One region of the Shewanella sp. H8 genome, then DNA from elsewhere that is predicted to be linked to it. Evidence: riboswitches for the same ligand, from Rfam matches in the RefSeq annotation. Region 1 holds a riboswitch; the other holds the start of a gene.
The links. Region 1 has a riboswitch for thiamine pyrophosphate ahead of thiC (phosphomethylpyrimidine synthase ThiC). Riboswitches for the same ligand answer to the same signal wherever they lie in the genome.
Positions count from the first base shown of each region.

Region 2: it holds a riboswitch for thiamine pyrophosphate, as region 1 does, so the genes downstream of both, ABIS04_RS11415 (TonB-dependent receptor domain-containing protein) here and thiC (phosphomethylpyrimidine synthase ThiC) in region 1, are expected to answer to the same signal.

Region 1 covers NZ_CP157213.1:2,425,170-2,429,607, forward strand. The annotation lists gene ABIS04_RS10520 (bifunctional hydroxymethylpyrimidine kinase/phosphomethylpyrimidine kinase) at 1-357, opposite strand, end outside; gene thiC (phosphomethylpyrimidine synthase ThiC) at 363-2,363, opposite strand; TPP riboswitch at 2,570-2,669, opposite strand; gene ABIS04_RS10530 (TonB-dependent receptor domain-containing protein) at 2,927-4,438, shown strand, end outside.
Region 2 covers NZ_CP157213.1:2,630,285-2,634,722, reverse strand. The annotation lists gene hinT (purine nucleoside phosphoramidase) at 1-130, shown strand, start outside; gene ABIS04_RS11430 (PaaI family thioesterase) at 130-639, shown strand; gene ABIS04_RS11425 (PaaI family thioesterase) at 636-1,103, shown strand; gene ABIS04_RS11420 (YcfL family protein) at 1,167-1,559, shown strand; TPP riboswitch at 1,728-1,834, shown strand; gene ABIS04_RS11415 (TonB-dependent receptor domain-containing protein) at 1,892-4,093, shown strand; gene ABIS04_RS11410 (hypothetical protein) at 4,149-4,409, shown strand; gene pnuC (nicotinamide riboside transporter PnuC) at 4,415-4,438, shown strand, end outside.

The sequences.
Region 1 (4,438 bases):
CACAAAAGGTACCATCTTCTGAGTGGCACGCATCTGAGCCAAACAGTCAGCCAATATGTCGACCTGTGCTTGGGATGCAAGCAGGCCAATTTTAATCGCCACTGGCGGCAAATCCACGAGTAAACTACTGAACTGAGCCAACAGCATGGATTCAGAAACGGTTTCAACAAGGCTCACACTGACTGAGTTTTGTGCGGTTAATGTGGTTATCACGCTACACCCGTGACACGACAAGTCTTGTATGGTGAGTAAATCAGCTTGAATCCCCGCACCACCACCACTGTCAGAACCAGCTATGGTCCAGACAATGGGTGGGGTTTGCGTTATTGATTCACTGACAAATGTCGATGAATTCATGGCGATTATTCAACCTCAACCGCTAAGTCGGTATCAACTTGTGCTGCTGGTTTGACGTCATGATAAAGCGCCGAGCCCGACGCTTTGAACTCTGCCGACTTTTGCGCCATCGCTTCGGACGGATTTATGGCTTGAGTCGTATGTAGAGCTTGATAAGCATTAGCCGAAGAGACTTCAATCTTAAGTGCTTCAGCTTGTTCAAGATTCGCGGCATATTCACGCACTTCGTGGGTTATTTTCATTGAACAGAATTTAGGCCCACACATTGAACAAAAATGAGCCACTTTGGCTGATTCTTGTGGTAACGATTCGTCGTGGTAAGCACGAGCGGTATCTGGATCAAGACCTAGGTTATATTGATCTTCCCAACGGAATTCAAAGCGGGCTTTTGATAATGCATTATCACGTACTTGTGCACCTGGATGACCTTTAGCGACATCAGCAGCATGAGCTGCAATCTTGTAGGCAATTAAACCTTGTTTTACATCTTCTTTGTTAGGCAAACCTAAGTGTTCTTTAGGGGTGACGTAACACAACATCGCCACGCCGTACCAAGCCATCATGGCTGCACCGATACCTGAAGTGAAGTGATCATAGCCAGGCGCAATATCGGTTGTTTGTGGGCCTAAGGTATAAAATGGCGCTTCATCACAAAGGGCCAATTGCTTTTCCATATTGACTTTAATCAATTGCATTGGCACATGGCCAGGGCCTTCGATGATGGTCTGCACATCGTATTCCCATGCAATTTTGACCAATTCGCCTAAGGTTTCTAATTCCGCAAATTGCGCTTCATCATTGGCATCGGCGATTGAACCTGGGCGCATACCATCCCCTAACGACAACGACACATCGTATTGGGCGCAAATTTGGCAAATATCGCGAAAGTGTTCATATAAGAAACTTTCTTGATGGTGACTTAAACACCACTTAGCCATAATTGAACCGCCACGCGACACAATACCGGTAAGGCGTTTGGCGGTCATGGGTACATAACGCAATAACACCCCTGCATGAATCGTAAAATAGTCTACGCCCTGCTCGGCTTGTTCAATCAATGTATCTCTAAATACCGCCCAACTGAGGTCTTCGGCAACGCCATTAACCTTTTCTAATGCTTGATAAATCGGCACGGTACCAATCGGCACAGGCGAATTACGGATAAGCCACTCACGCGTTTCATGAATATAACGTCCAGTCGACAAATCCATGACCGTATCGGCGCCCCAACGGGTTGACCATACGAGTTTTTCAACTTCTTCTTCAATCGAAGATGTCACCGCAGAATTACCAATATTGGCATTCACCTTCACTAAAAAATTACGCCCAATAATCATAGGTTCAGTTTCAGGATGGTTAATATTCAGCGGAATAATCGCTCGACCTCGGGCGACTTCATCGCGAACAAACTTAGGAGTGATAAGTTGCCCAATATGCGCACCAAAATCCTCACCTGGGGCTTTTTGCGTCAACACGCTATCGGTTACTTCAGCGCGAGCCATGTTTTCACGAATGGCAATGTATTCCATTTCAGGGGTAATAATACCTTGGCGAGCATAATACATTTGGGTCACGCATTTGCCCTTCTTGGCACGTTTAGGCGCGACAAGGGCGTCAAAGCGTAAATGATCGAGTCCATCGTCGGCCAGCCGTTGTTGAGTAAAACCCGAACTTGCACCCGTTAATTGCTCAGTATCTTGTCGCTCATCAATCCATGCTTGACGGATTTTAGGTAAGCCTTCACGCACGTTGATATCAGCAAGAGGATCAGAATAAGCACCCGCACAGTCGTAGACCATAATAGGCGGATTGGCTTGTTTAATGGGTTCAGCGTCGGTACCACCAATAACGGTGTCAGTTTGATTAACTTGACGCATAGCGACGTTGATATCAGCACGACTACCCGTTAAATAGACTTTTTCCGAGTTAGGATGTTGTAACGGTTTAAGGGTATCAATAAATTGTTGAGCGTTAGCTCGAGTTTGACGACGGTTTTGATTTGACATTAGCAACCTCAATATTAAGAGTAGAGTTGCTTGTCTGGAGAGGTGTTGATAGCAGCAGTAAACAATAAAAAATGCTATTGCCTACGTCAATAATCACATAGAACATACTAATGTAATAACGTAACTGGAATATAAACCGATAAAAAACTCGGAGGTAAACGTCCAATTACAATCGTGTTAATACGTTATTTATCTTCCCAATAATCATGATTATTACGCTTGTTTCCTTCGCAGGTTCTAGCCTGATCAGGTTCAACGGATCCCGAATAAACGGTCTCAGCCATAATGGCACTCCGACAAGATGTCACGCAGTATAAGCAAGCTTGTTGCTAAATAACAAGCACTAAAATAATCATTTCATACAAAAGTAATCAATCCACATGTCAGAAACTGATGCAGTGTCATTGATATCTCCATGATTCATTTATCACCACAGACAGGTATTTATCAAGGTGCGACACTATGTCGCATTCATCATATTTATTAGCAAGTTATAATTTAACAGACTGATAAACACCTTTGAAATATATTCATCAAAGGTTGATAAAATAACAATAAAGGTGATGACGTTGGCAAATAAAGCAATCCAAACCATTAAATTAAATACAAATTACCCATGGGTTTACTCATCAATTTCATTGGCTGTAATGTTTGCTATTACACAACCAGTAATGGCTGAGCAGTACGATAAGCAAAATAGTGAAGGCATTGAGCTGGTTGAAGTACATGGACAAGCGGCCAATAACGATTTACTCGGTTCTGCCCAAAACTTATTAAATAAACAAGGTGTAGATTTTTCTGAAGCGGGTGGCGTTTCTGCATTACCGATTTTAAATGGCATGATGGGCGATCGGATCAAAGTGCTCATTGATGGCAGCGACATTACGTCATCATGTGCAAACCAGATGAACCCGCCACTTTCATATGTGTCAGCCAATCAAATTAGTTCGACTCAAGTTGTTGCTGGAGTCTCTCCGGTGAGCGCCGGTGGCGATAACATTGCTGGCGTAATTAACGTCATTAGCTTAACCCCTGTATTTACCGATAGCGATACAGTGACATGGCAAAGTGGTAACATATCTAGCGGTTATCGAAGCACTAATGACGCCATTCTCGCAGGTGTAAATGCCACTGTAGCAAGTAAAACATTAAGCTTTAGTTACCAAGGATCATTTGAAGATGCAAACAGCTATACAGATGGCCATGGCGATAAAGTACTAGACACTTTATACCAATCACAAAATCATGCATTAACCGCTGCTTGGCAAGATGACATTCAACAAGTTGCAGTCAAACTGACTCATCAACATATCCCCTTTCAAGGTTTTGCAAACCAGTATATGGACATGACGAATAATGACAGTTATGGCGCATTAGTACGTTATCAACGAACGCTTGAAAACGAAGGTGAGTTCACAGCCCAAGCAAACTGGCACAATGTAGAGCATGAAATGGGCTTCTTTACCGATGAGAAAACCGGCATGATGCCAATGAAAACTAAGGGTAAAGATTACAGTTACCAACTACATTGGCAGCTACCAATGAGCTCAGACAGCACCTTATTAATTGGCCAAGAATATTATATTTATCAACTTGATGATACATGGCCAGCGATTGAAGGTTCAGTCATGATGGGCCCAAATGATTACGTCAATATTAATGATGGCGAACGCCAACGTGCTGCACTCTATGGCGAGTGGCAACAAACAATGAATACAGATTGGTGGCTGTCTGCAGGTGTTCGTTATGAATACGTATCGACAAGCACGGGTGAGGTTCAGCCTTATAACACCATGAGCATGATGGGCATGACCAATGTTAATACCATGGCCGCAGATGAATTTAATAGCCTATATCGAAAGCGCAATGACAATAACATCGATGCCACCCTTCTAGCTCGCTATCAACTCAGTGATACTGAAGTGATAGAACTTGGTTTAGCCCAAAAGAACCGCTCCCCAAATTTATATGAGCGATACAGTTGGGGCCAAAGCACCATGGCGACGACTATGATTGGCTGGTACGGCGGTGCAAACGGCTACATAGGCAATCCTGACCTTGGTGCAGAAACGGCA
Region 2 (4,438 bases), 210 kb from region 1:
AGCCGGTATTGCTGAAGATGGTTATCGATTAATCATAAATTGCAACAAGCATGGTGGCCAAGAGGTGTTTCATATTCATATGCATCTTTTAGGTGGTAAACCCTTAGGCCCTATGCTGAGTCGTGGATAATGAAAATTAACAGTGATTTTTTTCCGTTAACGGAAGTTGCGACACGCTTTGTTAATCAACTTGCTCAATGTCGTCGTTTAGGACTTACGGTCCAAGAGGCCAGCGAGCATCACGTGCTTATTGAGTTGCCTTACAGCCAAGACATTATTGGTTACCCAGATACAGGGGTAATCCACGGCGGGGTTATTACCACCTTAATCGATACTGCTTGCGGTACATCTGTTGTGTGCGCTATTTTGAAAAAGTATCAGACCTTAGAATTGTCACCAACATTAGATTTACGGGTCGATTATATGAAACCAGCAGAACCTCATAAGTCTGTTTATGCTTTTGCTGAATGCTATCGTTTATCGTCAAGCGTTGCTTTTACCCGTGCCATTGCCTATCAAGACAGCATTGATGAGCCTATTGCTCATGCCGTGGGGTCATTTATGCGCATTAGCCCTGAAATGGTCGGCGAAGAGTTTCGTCAAGCGTTAATGGGTAATTTGCCGGGGGTGAAATCATGAGTGAGTCAACCCAAATAGATCCAGCAAAAGGTTTAGATGTTCAAGATGTGGTTAAACGCGCCATTGAATTGAATGATTACAGCTATTTACTTGAGAAAGTACCTTACTCACAATTCATTGGTATGTCCGTGGCCCGTTTTGGTGACGAAATGGTATTTAGACTACCCGCTAAAGATGACAATATCGGTAACCCAATATTGCCAGCGATACATGGCGGAGTGATTGCTGGTTTTATGGAAATGTCGGCTATTGTGCAATTAATGGTATTTATGCAAGCCAAAAAAGTACCTAAAATTATTGATTTTTCGATTGATTACTTACGTGCGGGTTTACACCAAGATACGTTTGCCGAATGTAAAATTACTCGCCAAGGTCGTCGAGTTGCGAACGTGAGCATTAACTGCTGGCAAACCAACCGTAAACAACTTATTGCCACAGCACGAGCTCATTTTTTACTGGATTAGCAATATAGTGAGCTTTATTGTTCCACAAGATTATTTTAATCAGTTTATTAGAAGGACTATAGTATGAAAATAACATCATTATGCTTTATCGCTTCTGCACTGTTACTGAGTGCATGTGCACACAATACTGCGGGCATTTCTGTCGATTCTAGTGGGCTGGTTAGAGTTGATAGCACTTCATTTGCAAGTGATATTAACGTGACAAATATATCATCACATAGGGTGGCTGATTTACTTAAAGCATCGGCATTAATTCAAAGTAAATCCAGTACCGATTTACGGGTACAATACAAATTTACTTGGTTTGATGCTAACGGATTGACTGTTGAAGACGAAGCAAGCAGTTGGAAGTCGGTTAAATTGCATGGCATGCAACAATTGCAAGTGAGTGGTGTGGCGCCAAATGCCCAAGCAATTCGCTTTGAGATTTACGTACGCGAAACGTTTTCTTATTAATTAGATAACGTCAGTGTTGTTAACCTAACTCAAGTTAACTAACACCTTGAAAATAATTAAAGCTAACACTTTATTTATCTTCAAGGTGTTAGCTTCAATACCCAGAATATTTTGTGTTATTAAAATATATGACTGTTCGTGTAATCAGATTGTAGATAGTTTATAATCGTCGTCGCCAAGGGGTGTTCAGTAAAACTGAACTGAGATGTCTATCAGACAAACCCTTAGAACCTGATCCGGCTTATACCGGCGTAGGAATGGGCCACACAATTGTTATGTGCACCTCTTATTCGCTACTCTTGCCGGATCTCAAAATAATTATTTGAGGTCCTATGTTCACGAAAAATTCTACTGGGTTATCCCACACGCCAATTGCTTTAGCTGTTATTACAGCATTGAGCTCGCCTGTTGCTATGGCTAAAACCGCCGATGTTGAGCGCGTTACACCTGAATCTGAAAAAATGGAAGTGATAGTTGTTAACGCTGACTTTAGTAATATCAGCCTTGATAAAATGCCATCCAGCGTTACCGTTATTGATGCTCAACAATTAGAAGATGAAGGCGCGCAACATTTTGAAGATGTGCTTAATTCAATTGCTAACTTTAATTGGTCTGGTGGTAGTTCTCGTCCTAAATATTTCCAAATTCGTGGTGTGGGTGAACAAGAGCAATATCAAGGCGCGCCAAACTCATCGGTTGGCTTTGTAGTTGATGATATTGATTTATCTGGACTTGGCATGGTGTCGAGTATGTACGACATGCAGCAAGTTGAAGTCTTGCGCGGTCCACAAGGTACCCAATATGGAGCGAATGCGTTAGCTGGATTAATTTACTTAAAAAGTAATGATCCTACTGAATCATTTGAACATGGGGCAAAAGTCAGTTTAGGTGACGACAACCTTCGCACGCTTTCAGGCTTTAGTTCTGGTCCACTCAATGATTCAGGTAAATTACTCTACCGTGTATCACTAGAACAACACAATCAAAATGGTTACCGTGACAACCTTTATCTTAACCGCGATGATACTAATGAACGCGACGAGTTAACGGCAAGGGCTAAGCTTCGTTGGTACGCTACAGACGACCTTCAAGTTGATTTGACCTTATTGCATGCCAATTTTGATAATGGTTACGATGTGTGGACATTGGACAATAATCTTACTAACACGTTAACTGACGAACCTGGGGTTGATAGCCAAAAAACCACAGGGGCAGGAATTAAGTTTATTTATACTGGGATGCAAGAATTCGATTTCACTTCGTTAACGTCATTTGCACAAACAGATCATCACAATGGTTATGATGGTGATTGGGCAAACCCAGACTATTGGGCAAGCAAGCAATGTACTGCATACGATGATGACTATAATTCTATCGGTAGTGAGCCATGTGTTTACGATTATACTTGGGATAAAAAGGGGGACCGTAAAACGGTAACTCAAGAGTTTCGTTTGTCTTCAAAAACGGCTGGACGAATTTGGGCGGGAAGCACCGACTGGTTAGTGGGTGTATACGCGATGAATTTAAAAGAAGATAACGACTTATACTCAGAGTACAACTCTTATCCTGATGAAGTATTACAGTCGAGTTATGATGCGACAAATTATGCCGTATTTGGCCAATTAGACAGTCATCTAGGTGACGATTATTTATTGTCGACTGGATTGCGATTTGAACGTCGTGATAGTGATTATAGTGACAGTAACCAAGATGATTTTGCGCCATCAGAAGATATGTGGGGTGGCCATATAGCGCTTTCTAAAGCCATTAACAATAATCAAAATGTCTATGCTCGTATTGCTCGCGGTTACAAAGCGGGTGGATTTAATATGACACTTCCTGCGGAATTATCTAACAAGAAACAGTTCGACACTGAGATTTTATATAACTATGAAGTCGGTGTTAAATCGAGCTGGTTTGACGGAGAAGTGGATTCCACCTTGGCGCTATTTTATATGGATCGCCAAGATCAACAAGTTGCCGCATCTTTACAAGACCCAGATAGCCCGCAGCGGTTTATTCTGTTTACAGAAAACGCTGGCAGTTCAAATAACTACGGTGCTGAACTCGATGCGAAATGGTATTTGACCGAAAGTATTGAATTTTATGGTAGTTTTGGTTGGTTAGAAACTGAATATGGTCAATATCAATACAATGACAAATACGGTTCTACCATTGATTTATCTGGACGCGACTTAGCGCATTCGCCTAAATTTACTTACAGTGCCGGTATGACGTATGTTGCTGATTCAGGTTGGTTTGCAAATGTGAATGCCAGTGGTAAAAGTCAGTTTTATTATTCTGACAGCAATGAATCGCAGTCAGAAGCCTATACCATTTACAACGCCCGCTTAGGTTATGAAACGCCAACATGGTCGGCATTTTTATGGGGCCGCAATTTGTTTGATGAACAATATGGTGTGCGAGGCTTTTACTTTGGCAATGAACCCGATCAAGATTGGGCAGACAAGCAATATATTCGTTATGGTGACCCACGCCAACTGGGTGTAACTTTAGAAGTTCAATTTATGTAATAACATAAAGCCGTTGTGACTTATGTTTCAACGGCTTTTGATAAGGAATAAAAAAATGAAATTAACTGCAGAAATCAGCATGTATCCGTTTAATGAGAACTATCTTGATCCTATTCAATGGTTTATCGCCAGAGTGGATAGTTATGACAATATTCAACGAGTGACAAACGCGATGGCAACCCAAGTCTGTGGTGAATATGCTGATGTTATGTCAATGTTGGCTGTAGAAATGGAGGCCGCCCATAAAAAGTGGGGCAAAGCCGTGTTTGTGTGTAAATTTTTAGGTGGCGAACTTGACCTTTCACATAGCGAATAAACGTCATGAATGATGTGTTATTAACTATC